Regions from separate parts of the Photorhabdus stackebrandtii genome, predicted to be linked through region 2. Evidence: predicted binding sites of a transcription regulator. Region 2 holds the regulator's gene; each other region holds the start of a gene.
What was found. Region 2 encodes PurR, which represses purine synthesis genes. Its sites were predicted from a motif close to CANGCAAACGTTTGCNTG; they were not measured.
Positions count from the first base shown of each region.

Region 1 (7,297 bases), on a different contig from region 2:
TCTTTAATACCCCAGGGATCGGAGCTATTTTTTATGGTATTTATTATCTGTGATGATATATTATGTGTGGTTTTCATATGTTTTATTTTTCATATTATATAAACATTTTACTTCCGGGCTTTAAAAATCTCTCAGGAACATAGAGATCAAAATCATTAAGTCGGCAATATTCATCCAGTTGCTGACCAGAATTAATACCGATTTTTTTGTATATTCGTAACATATGAGTTTCTACAGTGCGATAAGAGATATTGAGTATTCGCCCGATTTGTTTACTGGTATGTTTCTGTAAAAATAGAAAAATGACATCCCATTCCCGTTGCGTAAATAACTCAGAGGGCGGCTGAAACATGATAGAAGCCGGGAGCTTACCGTAAAAAAAGCGTGTCAGAGAAAAAGCTTCGGCTTTCCAGGCATGGAAAATAACGCCAACACATTGATTATCTTCATTATAAAATGGAAACTTCTCGAAGAAATATGAGGAAAGTAATTTTTCTTTACCGTATAAATGTGTTTCTAATGAACATATTCTTTGTTCTGATTGCATAACTGCTCTGTCATGTATTTGAAATTGTTCTGCAAAAGCTGCACCATTCCAAGGCAAATCATTGTCGAGACGTCCTTCGACATTAAAACCAACAGGAAGATCCCGCAACATAGCCATTGCTTTGTTTTCATAAACAAAGCGGGAGCTTTTATCTTTTATACCCCACGGTTCATGACTGGTTTCCATCAAGTTAATAATTTGAGGCGATACAGTTAATTTTTTGTAACTCACAACAAAATTCCTATTTTGTTAGAAAATATTTAATTTTTTAGTTTGGTTCTGGAATTAATGAAAATTTATAACTCTCTGCTGCCAATAGAGACAAATCTTTCTGGAATATAAAGATCAAAATTATTTTCTTTACAGAAACCTTCCAATTCTATATGCAGTGGCAGATTAAATTTTTGGTAAATTGACTGAATATGATTTACGACATCTTCTATGCTTATCATTAATTCTTCGCTTATGCCCTCTTCATCTAGTGATCGTAGAGTCAGAAAAAGCACTTCCCACTCAGTTTGAGTCAGTATGTCGTTAGGTGGCGTAAATTCCAGAGTGGCTGGAGAGGATTTTTCATGATAATAAGAAATAGAAAAATTTTGAGCTTTGGACAGATGAAAAGTGATACCAATGCAGTGACCATTTTCATCACAAAGTGGATATTTATCACAGCGGTAGGTTTGTTTGACGTTATTTTTTCCAAACAGGTGAGTTTCAAGTGACGTGACGGTTTGCATAGTCTGAATAACTTTTTGATCTTGACGACAGAATTCTTCTTCATGTTCTGCGGTAGATGAGGGTAATTCTCCCGCTGAAAGCCCCATAATATCGAAATCTTCCGGCAGGTTGAGCAGTTGATAAAAAGCCGGATTGGCATAGATAAACCTTGACTGGCAATCTTTAGCTCCCCAAGGTTCATGACTTTTTTCCCACATGAAAATTAATTGCGGAGTGATATTATTTGGTTTGTTTTTTATATTTAACACAGAAATCCCCTAATTGCTAATTAAGTAATTATCTGAATAGCTATTTTTCTCATTCTATTTAGAATAACCTGATTATATAATGGATTGCAATAATTAATTTGTCAAAAAATAATATTTTTTTAATTTATCTATATTTGTTAATTAAATTGATTATTATTTCATGTAAAAAATCATCATATAAGATAATATAACTATAAGTATTATTTGATTTTAAATTATTTATTTTTTTATTGATGTGGCGATGATATTGATATCTGGGATGCATTTTTTCTGCATATTATTTATAAATTAAATAACTAATGGCTCATTGGTACGTAATATATGTTCAATATAAATAATCAATGTGGTAGCTGGAAATTGTCATAAATTAAATAAGTTTGTTTATTACGCTGATGACGATGAAATTCATGTAAACCAGTAACGTAAATCAAAGAATTGCCGTTCAGGTGAGATTAAGATAGTTTCCTTATATTTGGCTTTAAAGATTGCGGTTTGTACGCTGTGCTGAGAAAATTATCCCCCTAAACGTTTTTATCCCACTTGGAGTAGAAAATGACCACTCGTAAAACCCTTGCTAATGCTATTCGCTTCCTTAGCATGGATGCTGTGCAGAAAGCAAAATCAGGGCACCCTGGTGCGCCTATGGGAATGGCTGACATCGCTGAAGTTTTATGGCGTGATTATTTAAATCATAACCCAACTGATCCTCATTGGGTTGATCGTGATCGTTTTGTATTGTCTAACGGCCATGGCTCTATGCTGATTTATAGCCTGTTACATCTCACCGGTTATGACGTTTCTATTGATGATCTGAAAAATTTCCGTCAATTACACTCCAAAACCCCAGGCCATCCTGAATATGGTTATGCGCCAGGCGTAGAGACAACGACCGGTCCTTTGGGGCAGGGGATTGCCAACGCGGTAGGTTTTGCTATTGCTGAACGTACTCTGGCTACGCAATTTAACCGTCTTGGTCATGATATCGTTGATCATAACACTTACGTGTTTATGGGGGATGGTTGCATGATGGAAGGCATTTCTCATGAAGTTTGCTCTCTGGCGGGAACGTTAAAGCTGGGCAAACTGATTGCTTTCTATGATGACAATGGCATTTCTATTGATGGTCATGTTGAAGGCTGGTTTACCGATGATACAGCAGGTCGTTTTGAGGCTTATGGCTGGCATGTAGTTCGCGGTGTTGATGGTCATAATGCAGATGCAGTCAAAGCAGCGATTGAAGAAGCACGTCAAGTTTCTGATAAACCTTCACTGCTGATGTGTAAAACAGTTATCGGTTTTGGTGCGCCAACCAAAGCGGGTACGCATGATTCTCACGGTGCTCCATTAGGTGACGCAGAAATTGCTGCAACTCGTGAAGTGTTGGGTTGGAGTCATCCAGCCTTTGAAATTCCAGCGGAAATCTATTCTGAGTGGGATGCAAAAGAAATTGGTAACGCGAAACAAGCCACCTGGAATGAGAAATTCGCTGCTTATGAAAAAGCATATCCTGAATTAGCTGCTGAATTCAAACGCCGTACCAGTGGTGAATTACCGGCAAACTGGGAAACCGAATCAAAAGCATTTATCGAACAATTGCAACAAAATCCTGCCAATATTGCCAGTCGTAAAGCATCTCAAAATGCCTTGGAAGCTTTTGGTAAAGTGCTGCCTGAATTTATGGGTGGTTCTGCTGACCTGGCGCCAAGTAATTTGACGATGTGGTCAGGTTCTAAGCCATTGAACGAAGATCAAGCAGGTAATTACATCCATTATGGCGTTCGTGAATTTGGCATGTCCGCCATTATGAACGGTATTGCTCTGCATGGTGGTTTTGTACCTTATGGTGCAACTTTCCTGATGTTCGTTGAATATGCCCGTAACGCAGTGCGTATGGCGGCACTGATGAAAATTCGTAGCATCTTTGTTTATACCCATGACTCAATCGGTTTGGGTGAAGATGGCCCGACTCACCAGCCGGTAGAACAGATTGCCAGTTTGCGTGTGACGCCAAATCTAAGCACATGGCGTCCATGTGACCAGGTTGAATCTGCGGTTGCATGGAAATACGCTATTGAACGTAAAACAGGTCCATCAGCACTGATTTTCTCTCGCCAGAATCTGGCACAGCAAGAACGTACTGTTGAGCAATTAGCTAATATTGAGAAGGGTGCTTACATCCTGAAAGATTGTGAAGGCCAGCCAGAGTTGATTTTGATTGCAACAGGTTCAGAAGTTGAATTGGCAGTAGGGGCTTATCATCAATTGACTCAGGAAGGCCGTAAGGTACGTGTAGTTTCTATGCCGTCTACTGATGCTTTTGATAAGCAGGATGCTTCATACCGTGAAGCGGTATTGCCAACTGCGGTTTCTGCGCGTGTTGCAGTTGAAGCGGGTATTGCCGATTACTGGTTTAAATATGTTGGCATACATGGTGCTATCGTGGGTATGGAGACATTTGGTGAATCGGCTCCTGCTGAGCAGCTGTTTAAAGAGTTCGGTTTCACTGTAGAGAATGTTGTCGCTAAGGCTAAAGCTCTGCTGAAATAATGAGTTAGTTTATAAGTGAGCGCATCCGGGGTAAATGTTGAGCCGATGCGCTCTTTTTTGCACAATATCATTATTGAAGACAGGTTGTGACCGCTTTCTGAATTTTCTGGCGGTGTTTCCCTCGTCATAGGCAGCGCGTGTTTTGGTCAGTTTTTTTGCCACTGTTCATTGGCGCGCTGCTATTAGGCGAGCTTACTAATGGTTTATGCCACGCAGATCCCAGGAACGGTTAATTTTTGAAATACGTGTGGTGACCCGATCATTCCATCGGGATACCTGGCAAGCTTCTCCTGGAATTCGGGGCTTGTGAATGCGGTGCGAAAGCACTCCAGATTTTCCCAAACAGCATAGTTCATGAACGTACCACTGCCGGCGATCCCGCGATGCAATTGCGCAGAAATCAAGCCGGTCTGTGCCCGGAAATACTCCGCATCTTCCTTCCAAGCGGCCACCAGGATGTCTGCCTGTGAAGGATCAACATGGAATATGTTCATCAGCACTATGGAGCCATCGGTGTTCGAAAATAATTGTTCCCGCATGGTCACGTGGGTGTCCATTTCTTCTAGCTTGAGCATCTTTATCTCCTGAAAGTTACTTGTTTGTATTTATGTTTATTTCACTATTTTGCCGAAGTGAACCGCGTGATTCATACGGTTCATGACGGAGACATGCCAACGTAGATTGCGCAGCGATCCGTTGGTACGTCGTATTTTAGTCGCATGCTTTGTCGTGATTGACAATCCAATCCTCAGCACTATCTGGCATCGATGGATCTTCCAGTCTAGCCACCAGGCTGAGTAATGTGTCCAACGTCACTTTCAGCTCGTTGAGTTCAGCGTCTTTCACGAGCGATTCCATCCATTCGGTTTCAAGCGACGTCGCTGTATCAAAGGTATGCTGACCAAGCCCAGTGAGTCGATAGAGCGGTGAACGTTCGTGCCGGGGATTAATGATGGTTTTCACCATTCCTGCCTTCAATCCAAGATTCAGTTGTTTCTGTGCACCTTGGCGTGTGATGCTCATTGCTGCGGCAATCTGGGGCGCTGAGAGTGGATGTGGTGCGAGTGCAATCGCACAGAGCACCTGCCATATCGCGCTCGTGATTCCCAACGGGGCAACGAGCTTATCCCCTTTAGAGAGCAATCGGGCATTGAGCCGGAACACTGCTAATGTGATCTCGTTGAATACCTCAGACGCCGGAGTTTTCTTGATCGACACGATTTACTTCCTTAATCTTGCACTTCAATAAACGACAACTAGTTTCCATATATTGAAACTGGTTGTCAATATTTAAGCGGATGGTATTGATAGATCAATGTATTGGATTTGACTTACATCAAATGCTGGCATGTTTTTCCGTTTTGTACTTTGATCACTTTTTACTATTGCCATCAATCTGCTTTTCCCTTAATCTCATTGTCAGTAGCTGAATCGTTTCGTTTTGTTGTCTGGAGAGTTTTTTGTGCCACAGTTTTAGCAATTTTGTGATAAGCAATCAGTACATAAGTGATTGCGTCGTTTATCCTAAACGGTTGCGTGGTAATAACTATATTCAGGGAGTAACATGACAATCAAGGTAGCAATAAACGGTTTTGGCAGGATAGGGCGCAGTATTTTGCGTGCTCTTTATGAGTCTGGGCGTCGGGCTGAAATTGCTATTATTGCTGTTAATGAGTTGGCGGGGGCCGAAGGGATTGCCCACTTGCTGAAGTATGACTCCAGTCACGGCCGTTTTGCCTGGGATGTGCGTCTGAATAATGATTTGTTGCAGGTTGGTGACGATAATATTCGTCTGTTTCATCAACCCGATATATCGGCATTGCCTTGGCAAGAATTGGGAATTGATATTGTTCTTGATTGCAGTGGGATATATGGCAGCAGAGCTGATGGGGAAGCACATCTTGCCAGTGGCGCAAAAAAGGTGCTGTTTTCCCATCCGGGCGGTAATGATTTAGACGCAACGGTGGTCTATGGTGTGAATCAGGACTTACTGACAGCAGAAGATCGCATTGTATCTAATGCTTCTTGTACCACCAACTGCATTATTCCTATCATTAAATTATTGGATGATGCATTTGAGATTGAGTCTGGCACAGTGACAACAATTCATGCCTCAATGAATGACCAGCCTGTGATTGATGCCTATCATCAGGATTTACGGCGTACCCGGGCCGCCAGCCAGTCTATCATTCCGGTGGATACAAAATTGGCCGCAGGGATAACCCGGATTTTTCCAAAATTCTGTGACCGTTTTGAAGCCATCTCAGTACGCGTACCAACGATTAATGTTACTGCTATTGATTTGAGCGTTACAGTAAAATCTCCAGTGAATGTCAAAAAAATCAATGAATTAATGCAAAAATCAGCAGCAACTTCATTTCGTGGTATAGTTGACTATACCGAATTGCCGTTAGTCTCAACGGATTTTAACCACGATCCCCACAGTGCGATTGTTGATGGCACACAAACGCGGGTCAGTGGGCAACATCTGATTAAGACATTAGTCTGGTGTGATAATGAGTGGGGTTTTGCTAACCGAATGTTGGATACAACGTTAGCAATGGCTGCTACGGGTTTCAAATGATCTGTTGCTGACAGACTGTGCATAATAATAGATCTGCACACGGCACAAGATTAAACAATTTAGAGAATCAACGAGAGGATTCACCATGTCTGTAATTAAGATGACCGATTTAGATCTGGCGGGTAAGCGAGTTTTGATCCGTGCTGACCTGAACGTTCCGGTAAAAGATGGCAAAGTCACCTCTGATGCGCGTATCCGTGCTTCTTTGCCGACCATCGAAGCAGCATTAAAACAGGGCGCCAAGGTGATGATCACTTCTCACCTCGGCCGTCCTACTGAAGGCGAATACAATGAAGAATTCTCGCTGAAACCAGTAGTAGATTACCTAAAAGAGAAATTGTCTTCTCCGATTCGTCTGGAAAAAGAGTATCTGGAAGGTGTGGACATAGCGGAAGGTGAGCTGGTTGTTCTGGAAAATGTTCGCTTTAATAAAGGTGAGAAGAAAGACGACGAAACTCTGGCTAAAAAATACGCTTCTTTGTGTGATATTTATGTTATGGATGCATTTGGTACGGCGCATCGTGCCCAGGCTTCTACCCACGGTGTGGCTAAGTTTGCGCCTGTTGCCTGTGCCGGTCCTCTGCTGTTCGCAGAACTGGATGCATTGGGTAAAGCGCTGGATAAGCCAGCCCG
Region 1 is NZ_PUJV01000004.1:171,516-178,812, reverse strand. It holds gene C5470_RS05305 (helix-turn-helix transcriptional regulator) at 1-77, opposite strand, end outside; gene C5470_RS05300 (helix-turn-helix transcriptional regulator) at 95-733, opposite strand; gene C5470_RS05295 (PAS domain-containing protein) at 844-1,533, opposite strand; gene tkt (transketolase) at 2,086-4,080, shown strand; gene C5470_RS05285 (antibiotic biosynthesis monooxygenase family protein) at 4,284-4,655, opposite strand; gene C5470_RS05280 (MarR family winged helix-turn-helix transcriptional regulator) at 4,792-5,190, opposite strand; gene epd (erythrose-4-phosphate dehydrogenase) at 5,645-6,664, shown strand; gene pgk (phosphoglycerate kinase) at 6,750-7,297, shown strand, end outside.
Region 1: the regulator PurR is predicted to act here: its motif matches at 5,602-5,619, upstream of epd (erythrose-4-phosphate dehydrogenase).

Region 2 (7,297 bases):
GAAACATCAGCAGACGATGTAAAACAAAAAATATCCGATTGCGATTTATTTATTTTTCTTTACGCATCATCAACATTAAAGAACGCATCTCCACAAGGGCCAGAATATTTAATCAAAATAAGAAAATTTATTACTGAATCGTGGAAGAAATCAGTACTGTTTAAAGATTATGGCCCTCATTTTATTGAGGCATTCAGCGAATCACAAACATCAATAACAGAAAGAAACAAAAAATTGATTGAACTATCAAGCCGATCACAGAAGATTCAATATACAGATAATCAAGGAAGCTCAATTGTAGGTTATTTGGATAGAGACCATCAGTGGACATCCATTGATGGTAATGGAAATCTTGATGTTATTCCTGGGGAAATTGCGAGTCATATAAAGAACCTTAGCGGTAGGGTTAGTTTTAGTGGCACTTTTTTGAGTACTGCGCCATTCGCCATAAAATATGGAGTTGTCAATGATATGATGACGATAAATATAAAAGAGGGTGAAATCATTGGGTTTGATTGTGATAATGTGGAATTTAATAGAGATTTTAATTTATATCTAAACCATAATCACGGAAATCGAATCGTTGAAGAATTTGGTATTGGCACCAATACGGGAGTGAAAGCACTTTACGGCAGAAATGCGGGTTTTGAAGAACGTCATCCTGGTTTACATCTTGGCTTGGGAGGTGGTGTAAAGGGAAGTCATCATTTAGATTTGATATTTTCTGGTGGAAAAATAGCATTTGATCAAACGACCTTTTTTGATAATGGCTATGTTGGTTCTTTTCGTTAGTGAAAAATACATTTATAAGCTACAGTGGGAACCTACTGTAGCTTTTGGTTAATTACCGGGCTACCCGTAACCCGCCTTCAATACCTTTTGGGCTGAACATGATTTGCCATAATTGAATATCGCGCGCACGAAATGCACCTGCACTGGCATTCAGGTAATAGCTAAACATGCGTTTAAATGTTGGACTATAGTTATCTTGTATCTCCGGCCAACGGGCAATAAATCTTTCATGCCAGGCCATCAGTGTGCGATCATAATCGGCACCAAAATTATGCCAATCTTCCATAACAAAACGGCTTTTGCTGGTGTGTGCTATTTGTTCAAGAGAAGGCACGCAGCCATTAGGAAAAATATATTTGCTGATCCACGGGTCAGCGCTGACTTTGCTTTTGTTGGAGCCGATGGTGTGTAGCAGGAATAAACCATCAGGTTTCAGGTTTCTTTGAACAACGTCGAAGTAGGTCAAATAATTTTTAGGCCCGACGTGTTCAAACATACCAACAGAAACAATTCTGTCAAATTGCTGATGTAAATCCCGATAGTCTTTTAGAATAATGTTTACGTCCAGATCTGCACATTGTTTCTGTGCGTATTTCTGTTGTTCAGCCGAAACGGTTACTCCGGTTACGAAAACACCATAGTTTTTTGCAGCATAAATTGATAGCCCACCCCAACCACACCCAATATCCAGCAGAGTCATACCTGGAGAGAGTTCTAATTTCTCGCAGATGAGCTTCAATTTATCAAGTTGAGCCTGTTCTAATGTTTCTGCTTGTTTCCAATATCCGCAGGAATATTGCATATAAGGGTCAAGCATGCGGGTAAAAAGATCATTGCCTAAATCATAATGTTTATGACCGACAATCCATGATCGTTTTGGAGTTTGTAAATTACGTAAGCGGGTTATTGCGATTTTCAGTGTATCTTTGAAATTACTGGGAATTTTATTTTCTAATCCAGCACGTAAAATGCGATAAAAGAAAATATCTAACCGCTCACAATCCCACCAGCCATCCATATAACTTTCACCTAATCCCATTGAACCCTGTTGTAAAACTCTTTTATAGAAATCAGGGTTTTTTACCTGGATATCATAGGGATTGTGACCATTAATCTGAACCCCTGCTTCTTGTAGCATTTCATTGGCAATTCGCTGCCAGAAATTAGTGACGATTTTTTGGTTTTCAATGTGCGATGAACTCATATACTCTCCAAGGTTAGGGTGATGGAATATTGAGGGGGGTTCGTTTTAGCTAACAAAGCAGAATGCGAGGGAGCAAAATGCAAAAAGTAGCAAAGAATTAAAGCGAGAAACCCTAAAAATGACTAATCCATAAACTTAATCGGGGCCATCATTGCTCCTGAAAACCTCAAATTCAGGTTATTTATAATAAGGAGCTTGTATGAGTATAAAAGCGGAAAGTTGTTTCATCAATTAATAAATAAAGACTGTAATTAATTGATAATTAACAGTCTTTATTGAAGTAATGATTTGATTAATATCAGGAATGTTTTTCAACAGATTGAATACAGCTATCAGCTTTTTTTTTCCACTGTATAAAATATCCTAATGCCATCAGAATAACGGTAGAAGCCATGACAGTGGTTGTCGATATAAGCGGATTGTTAATAAATGCTGAAACAATCAGGCTGGCAATAAAACAGAGCCCTAATTGGAGCGTGTTTTGCAATGCGGCGGCTTTTCCACTGTCTTGTGGGTAAGCGGATAAAGCATTAGCGACTGCAATTGGATATGAAGCACCATTCATAGCGGCCATAAAACAGAAAGGGACCAGAATCGTGAACATAGTTGGTTCGCTGAATTTTGCGATTAAATACAGCACAATCATGCTGACAGCATAGCCAACCAACAGATAAGGGAAAACAACTTCACTTCTTATTTTGGTCAAGATACTGCGGCACCCATAACCACCGGCCATAAAGGCTAATGTTTGTGGCACGTAACTCAAACCGATGTCGTTTGGGCTATAGCCCATATTACCGAGAATAAAAGGTGAACCTGTTAGCCAGGCGAAAAAACCAGCGCTGCATGATGCAAATATCAGGACGTTGCCACTGAACACCGGCGATTTTAGTAACGTAAAGAAAGATACATGGCTTTTCTGCGTTTCAGTCTCACTCTTTTTTTTGCGGTTTTCTTGCAGAAATAGAGTAGGCAACAGCAGTAATAATGTAATTGCCAGTAATACCAGGAAAATGATGCGCCAGCCGCCATGTTGTAACAGCCAGGCCCCTATCAAAGGCGCCAGGGCGGGGGAAAGTGCGACCAGGGGCATGATCGTGGCAAAAACGCGTTTGGTATGGTTGGCATCATAACGATCAATAACTAATGCTTGCCATGAAACCGCGGCTGAACAAACACCTATGGCTTGGATAAAACGCAAAACTAAAAGTTGCGTGGCGTCTGTTATCCAAAGCATACCCAGACAGCCAACAGAAAACATTGATAACCCGGTGATAATAATAGGCTTTCTTCCAAAGCGATCTGAAAGAGGCCCCCACAAAAGTTGAGCAAAGGCAAAACCTGCAAGAAAGATGCTCAGGCTGGCACTGATTGCTCCCGCCGATGTGCCCAATTCTTGTTGCATAGGGCCGAATGCCGGTAGATACATATCAATAGCCAGATAACCCAGCATACTCAAGCCTGCAAGGTAGAACATGAACTGACTTGAGTTTTTCATTTGATTACTCTCTTTGGATATCATGATTGAAATAACTTGCTGTGAATAGGTAGATAAGAATATTTGTACATATTCTATATGCCGTGATTTTTACTTGTGAAACGGTAATATTTGGATAATGCTATGAAAAAAATTGAAAGGTAAAATTATGTGGTCAGAATATTCACTTGAAGTTGTGGATGCTGTTGCCAGAACGGGAAGTTTTAGTGCTGCTGCAACGGAACTTCACCGCGTCCCTTCTGCGATCAGTTATACCGTAAGGCAGCTGGAAGAGTGGCTTGCCGTCCCGTTGTTTGAACGTCGTCATCGGGATGTGGAATTAACTGAATCAGGCAGTATTTTTATCAAAGAGGCTCGCGCTGTTATCAAAAAAATGATTGACACGCGTCATCAGTGCCAACAGGTTGCAAATGGCTGGAGAGGGCAGTTCAGTATTGCGATTGACCGGGTTGTTAAACCAGAACGCAGTCGTCAGCTTATTCTTGATTTTTATCACCATTTTCCTGATATAGAGCTGTTTATTCATCAGGAAGTATTCAATGGTGTATGGGACGCGCTGGTGGATGGCCGGGTTGATGTTGCAATTGGGGCCACCCGGGTAGCGCCGGTAGGGGAAAGGTACAGTTTCAGGGATATGGGGTTTATGCCCTGGCTGTGTGTCGTCAGTACGGGTCATGCTTTAACTCAGCTGACGGGTCTACTGTCTGATGATCAAATGCGACCTTATCCTAGCTTGTGTCTTGAGGATACATCCCGCAATTTACCGAAGCGTGATACCTGGACTCTGGATAATCAGCGCAGGCTGGTGGTACCTGATTGGGAGTCTGGTCTGGCTTGTCTGAATGAGGGTTTATGTGTGGGAATGGTCCCGAAGCATAGGGCAATGCCACTGATCCGGCAGAAGAAACTGGAAGCATTGGAATTAGAGCAGCCTTTGCCAGATAGCCCATGTTGTTTGACATGGGTGCAAAATAGCCATTCTCCGGCATTAAGTTGGCTTCTTGGTTATCTCGGCGATAGTGAAACTCTTAATGCTGAATGGCTTCAGGATGAATAGGGAGGATTAACGGCGATAGTCGATAAATGGGCCATCTGTGACAGAACGCCGTTCAACCAAACGTGGATGTACTTCAATAGTTTGTGCATCTTCACGTTTACTGACTATTCTGTCCAGTAACATAGAAAATGCCATTTGCCCCAGACGTTCTTTTGGCTGATGGATAGTTGTCAATGCTGGAGAGAAATAGCGGGCGTTGCGTATATTGTCGTAACCGATCACAGAAATATCCTGTGGGACGCGTAATCCTAATTCATCAGCAGCACAAATAGCCCCCATTGCCATCACATCGCCACCACAGAAAACTGCGGTCGGACGCTGTTTTTGATTCAGAATTTGATGCATGGCTTTGTAGCCCGATTCTGGTTCAAAATCCCCTTGAACAATCCACTCTTCTCTGATTGGAATACTGGCTTCTTTTAATGCTTTTAAGAACCCCTGATGACGGCCACCACCGGTGTTTCGTGCTAAGGGACCAGGGATCGCACCAATATCACGATGACCACGCTCAATAAGATAGCGACCAGCCAGATAACCGCCGTGGAATGCGTTATCAATAATAGTATCAGTGAAATCACCTCTGGCTTGTCCCCAATCCATGACGACCATGGGAATATGGCGATAATCTTCCAACATTCCCAACAACTGTTCCGGGTATTCTGAACACATCACCAGCAATCCATCCACCCGTTTTTGTGCCAGCATGGCCAGATAGGCTTTCTGTTTATCAATGTTATTGTGTGAGTTACACAAAATCAGCGTATAGCCTTTGCTATAACAACTGTTTTCAACGGCTTCAATGACTTCAGCAAAATAGGGGGCTTCGCTGGATGTTGCCAGTAATCCGATCGATTTTGTATGGTTAACTTTCAGACTGCGAGCAACGGCACTGGGTGAATAACTCAATTCTTTGATAGCAGCCCAAACGGCGGCCTTGGTATCTTCGGCGACGAAACGGGTTTTATTAATAACATGGGATACGGTAGTGGTTGAAACGCCAGCGTGTTTAGCCACATCTTTGATCGTTGCCATGAGATGAAAGACTCCTGACCTTTTGGTCTAAATTTAAAACTCTTTGTTAATTGTTTGCCAGTATCTTTATACATTAGGGTGTCTGCTGGCAATAAATTAGCGATAAATCCTGAATTTTGTCTGATCTGGCTCAAAAGTGAAAGCAATAATCAATGTTATAAAATACAGGGTAATCGCTATTTTATGTTTTTTCCTTAATGTTAAGGATAATTAACCATGTTAACTGAATGGTATTTGTGGTTATAGACTTCTATTCTGAGGGGGATCGATGAATACCGATTTGAAGCTTGGCTTATTTACTGCGGTGAGCACGTTGGTGATGATTGCCATTTTTGCCGCTGTTTGCGTGATCTTTGCCTGATGTTTTGAATTGATTAGGTGATGTAAAAATTGGGTTTTATATTGAAAGGAAAGAGGGCAGGCAGCTTCAATGGCTTATCTGCCCTTTGAATATAACAGTCAAAAAGAGACCATCTGTTCAAGGATAAGAAAATATCAGGATGCATATTAGTGAAAGAAAATGGTATTCTCCGCCAATATTGTGACGATGTTGGTTTAAAGGAAATAAAAATGACGACTATTGATAAGATTGAGCGCCAAATTAAAGAGAACCCGATTCTGCTGTATATGAAAGGCTCTCCTAAATTACCAAATTGTGGATTTTCTGCACAGGCTGTTCAGGCTTTATCTGCATGTGGTGAACGTTTTGCTTATGTAGATATTTTGCAAAATCCCGATATTCGTGCAGAATTGCCAAAATATGCTAATTGGCCAACTTTTCCTCAGCTTTGGGTTGAGGGGGAGTTGATAGGTGGATGCGATATTATTATTGAAATGTATCAACGAGGTGAGCTACAAACATTAATTAAAGAGACCGCTGATAAATATCGCTCTCAAGACGAAAACGCAACAGAATAATTTTTAAATTAGCGACAGGCTATTGTGCTATCTCCCCATATGTAGATATATGGGGGTTTTTGTTATTGCTTAAATTTCAATTTGATTATATTAATCTTATAGTTAGCTATAAGTCTATCCGGTTTTTTCTTCTTCTGCTGTTGCTAATGGCCAACCACCAAGTTGTTTCCAGCGATTAACCATTTCACAGAATAATTCAGCGGTGCGCTCAGTATCATATAAGGCGCTGTGAGCCTGAGTATTGTCGAATGGGATCCCGGCTGTAGCACAGGCTTTTGCTAAAATCGTTTGTCCTAATACCAGACCGCCTAAAGCAGCTGTATCAAAAGTCGCAAATGGATGAAACGGATTCCGCTTCAGTCTGGCGCGTTCTGCGCCAGCCATAACAAAGCTATGATCAAAGTTAGCATTGTGCGCAACAATAATGGCCCGGCTGCAATGATTGTTTTTTATCCCTTTACGGACCATTTTAAAAATAGCGTGTAAAGCTTCATATTCGCTTACTGCGCCACGTAGCGGATTTGATGGATCGATGCCGGTAAACTCTAGGGCTGCTGGTTCAAGATTTGCTCCCTCAAATGGCTCAATATGGAAATGAAGTGATTCACTGGGCACCAGCCAACCTTGATCATCCATCTCCAGTGTGATGGCGGCAATTTCAAGTAACGCGTCTGTTTTGGCATTAAAGCCGCCAGTTTCAACATCAATAACGACAGGGTAATAACCTCGAAAACGTCCACTAAGGACGTTTGGCTCTTTTTTATCAAACATCAGATTGAGTTACCCAGGGCGTTGC
Region 2 is NZ_PUJV01000003.1:44,137-51,433, forward strand. It holds gene C5470_RS03300 (CgnE/CgnB domain-containing protein) at 1-792, shown strand, start outside; gene cfa (cyclopropane fatty acyl phospholipid synthase) at 845-1,996, opposite strand; gene punC (purine nucleoside transporter PunC) at 2,295-3,494, opposite strand; gene punR (DNA-binding transcriptional activator PunR) at 3,643-4,551, shown strand; gene purR (HTH-type transcriptional repressor PurR) at 4,558-5,583, opposite strand; gene C5470_RS03325 (Grx4 family monothiol glutaredoxin) at 6,154-6,501, shown strand; gene rnt (ribonuclease T) at 6,616-7,272, opposite strand; gene gloA (lactoylglutathione lyase) at 7,272-7,297, opposite strand, start outside.

Region 3 (7,297 bases), on a different contig from region 2:
CGGATGTCCTGGTGGCGGAAGCGACCTTCCATTTCATATAAAACACCTTCACGCAAAGCGCCATCTGATAGCTGTAATTCTTTTATTTGTAGGGCATCGAATACACCGCATAAGATAGCCAGGCCGGGAACAAAAACGTGTTTACGATCATCGGATAATTCAGGTAAGTCGAGGGTTTTAAACTTTTTGAATTTAAGCACCTCTTTGACCAACATTTCCAGCCGTTCAGCTGTGATTAATCCATCCTTCTCTCCCATTGCGACCAGTACTTCATAAACTGCTTTGATTGTCCCGGATGCGCCGAGCGCGGAGTTCCAGCCTTTTATGCGGTATTGCCATGAGAGGTTCTCCAGTTTTTGAGCTGCTTCAAGCCGTGCTTTGCGGAATTTTTTCGCACTGATTTCACCGTCGGAAAAGAATTGGTGAGAAAAACTGATGCATCCCATCCGGCGGCTTTCTATTAATAAGGGTTCAAAATTTTCGCCGATCACCAGTTCAGTAGAGCCACCGCCAATATCAATCACCAGCTTACGATCTTGTTCTGGCTGAGTGTGTTCGACTCCCATGTAGATCAGGCGGGCTTCTTCGTGTCCGGAAATAATTTCAATTGGATAGGGAATAACCTCTTGTGCCCGCCTGATGAACTCTTTGGCGTTGCGGGCTTCACGTAAGCTGTGAGTGCCCACCAAACAGACGTTATCCGCCGGAAAACCTTGTAGCCGTTCAGCAAACAGCGCAAGGCAAGCCAGGCCGCGCGTCATGGCTTCTTCGCTTAATTCGTTTTTTTGATTAAGGCCATAAGCAAGGTAGACATGTTGTTTTAACCGGCCAAGGATCTGCAATGCGCCGTTAACGATTCGTGCAATGATCATATGGAAACTGTTTGAACCCAGATCGATAGCGGCAATTTCCATTGGTCGGGGCGTAGATTTATCGTGTGTTAGCGGCATGGATTAGGCTCTTGGTCCAGGTTGTTCGAGGGCTTTTATATAGTCATAAATCGCCAATTGTGCACGGATTTTCCGTTTATTACCCCGTGGCACATAACTGTTGCTCAATTCTTTATCGACGTAACGGGCTTTTACCGTATCGTTGAATTGTAGTTCGAGAATATCCAGTACACGCTGTTTCAATTGTGGATCAAGCAGGCAGACAGCAACTTCAATCCGGTAGTCGATATTACGGGTCATCCAGTCGGCAGAGGAGAGAAAGACTTTTTCATCACCGTTATTGGTAAAGACATAAACCCGATCATGTTCGAGGTAACGGTCAACGATACTGGTGATTTGAATATTTTCGCTAAATCCTGGCTGATTGGGCACCAGTGAACACATACCACGTATCAGCAGCCGTATTTTTACACCGGCTTCTGAGGCATCGTACAGGCGGTCCACCAGCTCTTTATCAACAAGGTTATTGATTTTTAATGTAATGCCAGCGGGTTTATTTGTTCTGGCGTTTGCGATTTCCTGAGAAATAAGCTGGTTGAGCATCGCACGGGAATTTTGCGGCGAAACCATCAGGTTTTCAAAGTTGACCGGGCGATAAGGGTTTTCAATAAAGTTGAATACCCGACGGACTTCGTTGGTAATTTTCGGATTGGCTGTCAGCAGGGAATAATCGGTATAGAGACGCGCTGTTTTTTCATTAAAGTTACCTGTACCAATATGGGCATAGCGAACAATTTCCTCGCCTTCCAGACGAGAAATAAAAAACAGTTTTGCGTGAATCTTTAGCCCAGGTGCTGAGAAAATAACATGTACGCCCGCTTCGGTCAGCCGTTTGGCCCAATGAATATTGGCTTCTTCATCAAATCGTGCCTGCAATTCAACAACCACGGTAATTTTTTTACCGTTGTGGGCAGCATGAATCATTGATTCAATAATGCGGGAGTCTTTTGCTACCCGATAAATATTGATCTTGATGGAAAGCACGCTTGGGTCAAAAGAAGCCTGCCGCAGTAATTCCAGCACGTGTTCAAAGGTGTGATAGGGATAATAGAGCAGAACATCCTGTTCACGAATAGCATCAAAACCATTGCGAAAATTATCAAACCAAGTGTGCCGTAATCTCGGTAAGGGTCTGTTTAGCAGGTTTTTCTTTCCCTCATTGGGAAATTTAATGAAATCTTTAAAGTTGTGATAGCGTCCGCCAGCGATCACCGAGTCGTCATTTGACAGGCCAAGCTTGCTACGCAGTAATTCCACCATTTCATCCGGCATTTCTCTTTGATAAACGAGTCTTACCGGTTCCGCAGTCAGCCGTTGTTTCAGGGTAGATGACATCAATTCGAGCAGGCTTGATTCCATCTCTGTTGCTAAATCATATTCAGAATCACGGGTCATTTTCATTGAATAGGCATTGAGTGAATCATAGTCAAAGAAGCCTTTGAAAATTTCATCAAGACAGTAGCGCAGAATATTATCCAGCAGGATCATTGATTTGCGGCGGCGTGGCATTTCAGGCGGCAAATTAACAAAACGTGGCACCTTATCTGACGGAATTTCCAGTAATGCATATTGGATATTCTGGCCGCGGACAATTTCAACCGCCAGATAAGTGTAGTCATCTTTCAGAAATTCAACCAGATTCGTTTCCGGGTTAATCAGGATTGGTGTGATATGGGGTCGCAAATGTTGACGAAAATATTGGCGTAACCAGATTTGCTGATTCGGTGAAATTTGCCGTTCATTGATCAGGAAAATCTGATTGCGGGCCATTTCCAGCAGTAATTCATTATAGAGCACATCAAATTCATGATCGGTTTTAGCGACTTTGGATTGGATCTTTTTCAGTACATGCCGGGAGCTGGTGGCGGATCCGCGCTCTTCATTAATCAGTATCCGCCGTTTCACATCAGCAAAACGAACTTTGTAGAATTCGTCCAGATTATTGGAGTAAATACCCAGGAACCGCATCCGTTCTATCAATGGGTTGCTCTTATCCGCCGCTTCCTGAAGCACACGTTCGTTGAAGGATAACCAACTAAGTTCTTTCTCGGTATAGAGCCTGTCTTGGGACATTGTTACTCCAGGTGTTGAGGTAAAGGTATTGAAATTTTGAATATTGTTAGTCGTGGCCTGTTGTTATAACCTCGTCTGTCATGGCGGGTTCAGGCTTTTTTATCTGCCTTGGATGCGAAATATTGATGTTGGAAAACACACATGCGAATTGCTGTGCGGTAACAGCCATTAATAAAGAATTCATCTATTAATTCGCCCTCAGTGTAGAAACCCAGCTTATTGTAGATATGAATGGCTTTACTATTTTCCTTATCGACAATCAGGTAGAGTTTATACAGATTAAGCACAGAAAATGCGTATTCCATTGCCAGTGTTGCCGCTTTGGTTGCATGGCCCTGGCCCTGATATGTCGGATCGATAATGATCTGAAATTCTGCCCGGCGATGGATGTAGTCGATTTCGACTAGTTCAACCAGCCCAACTTTGGCGTCAGAACTCGCGATAATAAACCGGCGCTCGTTCTGATCGTGAATATGTTTGTCGTAGAGATCGCTCAGTTCAACGAAAGCTTCATAAGGCTCTTCGAACCAGTAACGCATGACGCTGGCGTTGTTATCTAATTGATGGATAAAAGGCAGATCTTCCCGCTCAAGGGGGCGTAACCTGACAGGTGGAGAATGAGAACCACCAGACATTTGATACCTCGGTGTTTTTAATAAATAACAGAGTATTATTAATATTAGTTCGCAGTGCCGGGTATAATACCACAGCACTGTAAGTAGGGGTGAATAAATAGATTATTCTGCGGCATAGCCTTGTGGTGGAAGAATATTCCCATCCAGATGCGCTTTGCCATTAACCATGCTCAGGCGTCCTTCGACAAACCAGTTGATAACTAATGGGTAGATATCGTGCTCCTGAGTTTGAACCCGTTTAATAACCTCGCTTTCTTGGTCATTTGCAAAAATAGGGACTTTGGCTTGCAGGATCACCGGGCCGCCATCCAGCTCTTCTGTCACAAAATGAACCGAAGTGCCGTGTTCTGTATCGCCATTTTCCATTGCTTTGCGGTGAGTATGCAGACCGGGATATTTTGGCAATAGAGAAGGGTGAATATTCAGCAGGCGACCAAGATAGTGCTGAACAAAATCCGGCGTCAGGATACGCATGTAACCTGCGAGAATGACCAAATCAGGTTGATACTGATCAATGGCGTGTTTCAGTGCTTGATCATAAGTTTGACGATCCGCATAGTCTTTTGGGCTGACGACGTGGGTGGGAATTTCCGCCTGTTTAGCCCGCAGCAGACCATAAGCATCGGCGTTATTACTGAATACCGCACAAATTTGCCCACTGATTTTGTTCTGCTGGCAGGTGTCAATCACCGCCTGGAGATTGCTGCCGTTACCGGAGATCAAGACAACGATGTTTTTCATTGAATAACAACCTGTTGTTCGCCCTCTTTCAGTGTGGCGATGGTGCCGATTTGCCAGGCTTTTTCACCGGCGGTATTGAGTAATTCAAGCGCTTGTTCAACGGCTGTTTGTGGTAATGCAATGACCATCCCGACGCCACAGTTGAATGTACGGTACATTTCATGACGGCTGACATTACCGGTTTGTTGTAGCCAGTTAAATATTGCCGGCCATTGCCAACTGGATTCATTAATTTGTGCCTGGGTATTTTCAGGCAGGACACGTGGAATATTTTCCCAGAAACCGCCGCCGGTCAGATGAGCAATCGCGTGAATATCAAGGTGTTCAATCAGGGATAAAAGGGATTTCACATAAATTTTTGTCGGGGCGAGCAGGTGATCTGCCAGTGATTTGCCTTCAAGCTCGGTTGTTTCTGGATCTGTGTTACTGACGGACAGAATTTTGCGTATCAGAGAATAGCCGTTTGAATGGGGGCCACTGGCGGCGAGAGCAATCAGGGCATCACCCGCCTGAACGTTACTGCCATCAATGATTTCTGATTTCTCTACGACACCAACACAGAAACCGGCAACATCATAATCTTCACCGTGATACATCCCCGGCATTTCCGCGGTTTCACCGCCAACCAGCGCACAGCCGGATAATTTACAACCTTCCGCGATACCGGTGATAACGCTGGCGGCGGTATCAACATCCAGTTTTCCGGTTGCATAATAATCAAGGAAGAACAAGGGTTCTGCGCCCTGAACAACCAGGTCGTTGACGCACATGGCAACTAAATCAATGCCGATAGTGTCATGGCGTTTGAGATCCATCGCCAGACGCAATTTGGTACCCACACCGTCGGTACCGGAAACCAGAATAGGTTCGCGGTATTTTTGCGGTAATGCACATAAAGCGCCAAATCCACCTAAACCGCCCATAACTTCTGGACGACGAGTCTGTTTTACAACACCTTTGATACGGTCTACTAAGGCATTACCAGCATCGATATCTACACCGGCATCTTTATAGCTGAGAGAGGTTTTGTTGGTCACTGAGAAGCCCTCAAGGCGGTTGCATTTGATAAATTAAGATAGAACGCTGACAATTCTAGCAGCCTAAGCAAACGTTTGCGAGACTCTTATGCAGGATCTCAGTTATCGGAGAGAAGGCGGGTGTTTGATTAAAATCAACAGATTGGTAGTGGTGTTATGGTTAAAAGGCGGTATAATCTCGCGATTTTTTGTCTGCCGGCGACTTGACATACAGTAGGAGAAGCCCATGAAGATCGTTGAGGTGAACCACCCTCTTGTTAAACATAAACTCGGCCTGATGCGAGCAAATGATATCAGCACCAAACGCTTTCGTGAACTGGCCGCAGAAGTTGGAAGCCTTCTGACTTATGAAGCAACCGCTGATTTAGAAACTGAAAAGGTCACTATTGATGGCTGGTGTGGCCCGGTAGCTGTTGAGCAGATTAAAGGTAAAAAAATAACCGTTGTGCCTATTTTGCGTGCAGGGTTGGGTATGATGGATGGCGTATTGGAGAATGTGCCAAGTGCCCGGATCAGTGTCGTAGGTGTGTATCGTGATGAAGAAACGTTAGAACCTGTCCCTTATTTCCAGAAACTTGCTTCCAATATTGATGAACGTATGGCGCTGGTGGTTGATCCCATGCTGGCGACCGGCGGTTCCATGATTGCAACTATTGATTTACTGAAAAAAGCAGGTTGCCAGTCGATTAAAGTTCTGGTTTTGGTTGCGGCGCCTGAAGGTATTGCTGCGCTGGAAAAAGCCCATCCTAATGTAGAACTGTATACCGCTTCTATTGATGAGAAACTCAATGAGCAGGGGTACATTGTGCCTGGCCTGGGAGATGCGGGCGATAAGATATTTGGTACAAAATAATATGTTAGCCGACTTTTGAGTCGGCTTTTTTTGGTTCGTGATGCGATAACATGATGAGGATAAACAAATGACCCGTCGCACTATTGGGGTAGATGAGCGACCTCCGCTTTTACAGACCATTCCACTGAGCTTCCAACATCTTTTTGCTATGTTTGGTGCAACGGTATTGGTGCCGATTCTGTTTAAAGTCAACCCGGCGACGATTCTGCTATTTAACGGTATCGGTACATTATTATATCTGGTTATCTGTAAGGGAAAAATTCCGGCGTATTTGGGATCGAGTTTTGCATTTATTTCGCCGGTTTTATTGTTGTTGCCACTGGGGTATGAATTAGCGTTGGGCGGTTTTATCTTGTGTGGTGTGCTGTTTTGTCTGGTTTCATTGATTGTCAGAGTGGCGGGACGAGGCTGGATTAATGTGTTGTTTCCACCAGCAGCAATGGGAGCGATTGTTGCGGTTATCGGGCTGGAGCTTGCAGGTGTTGCGGCTGATATGGCCGGTTTGCGTCCGGCAGAAGGCGCTGATGTTAATCCAACGGCGCTGACAATTTCGCTGGTCACACTGGCGGTTACTGTTCTTGGTTCCGTAATGTTCCGTGGATTTCTGGCTATCATTCCGATTTTGATTGGGGTGTTGGTGGGTTACGCACTGGCATTCCTGATGGGGGAGGTTGACTTGACACCTGTGCGTGAAGCACCGTGGTTTGCATTGCCAACTTTTTACTCACCCCGTTTTGAATGGTTCGCCATAATGACGATCCTGCCTGCGGCACTGGTTGTTATCGCGGAACATGTTGGTCATTTAGTTGTCACGGCGAATATTGTGAAGAAAGATTTGCTGAAAGAACCGGGCTTGCATCGTTCTATGTTTGCGAATGGTATTTCAACTGTGATTTCAGGTTTTTTTGGTTCGACCCCTAACACGACTTACGGCGAAAATATTGGTGTGATGGCAGTTACCAAAGTATACAGCACTTGGGTTATTGGTGGCGCTGCGGTATTGGCGAT
Region 3 is NZ_PUJV01000005.1:101,386-108,682, reverse strand. It holds gene ppx (exopolyphosphatase) at 1-950, opposite strand, end outside; gene ppk1 (polyphosphate kinase 1) at 954-3,023, opposite strand; gene speG (spermidine N1-acetyltransferase) at 3,113-3,658, opposite strand; gene purN (phosphoribosylglycinamide formyltransferase) at 3,761-4,399, opposite strand; gene purM (phosphoribosylformylglycinamidine cyclo-ligase) at 4,396-5,436, opposite strand; gene upp (uracil phosphoribosyltransferase) at 5,663-6,289, shown strand; gene uraA (uracil permease) at 6,357-7,297, shown strand, end outside.
Region 3: the regulator PurR is predicted to act here: its motif matches at 5,501-5,518, upstream of purM (phosphoribosylformylglycinamidine cyclo-ligase).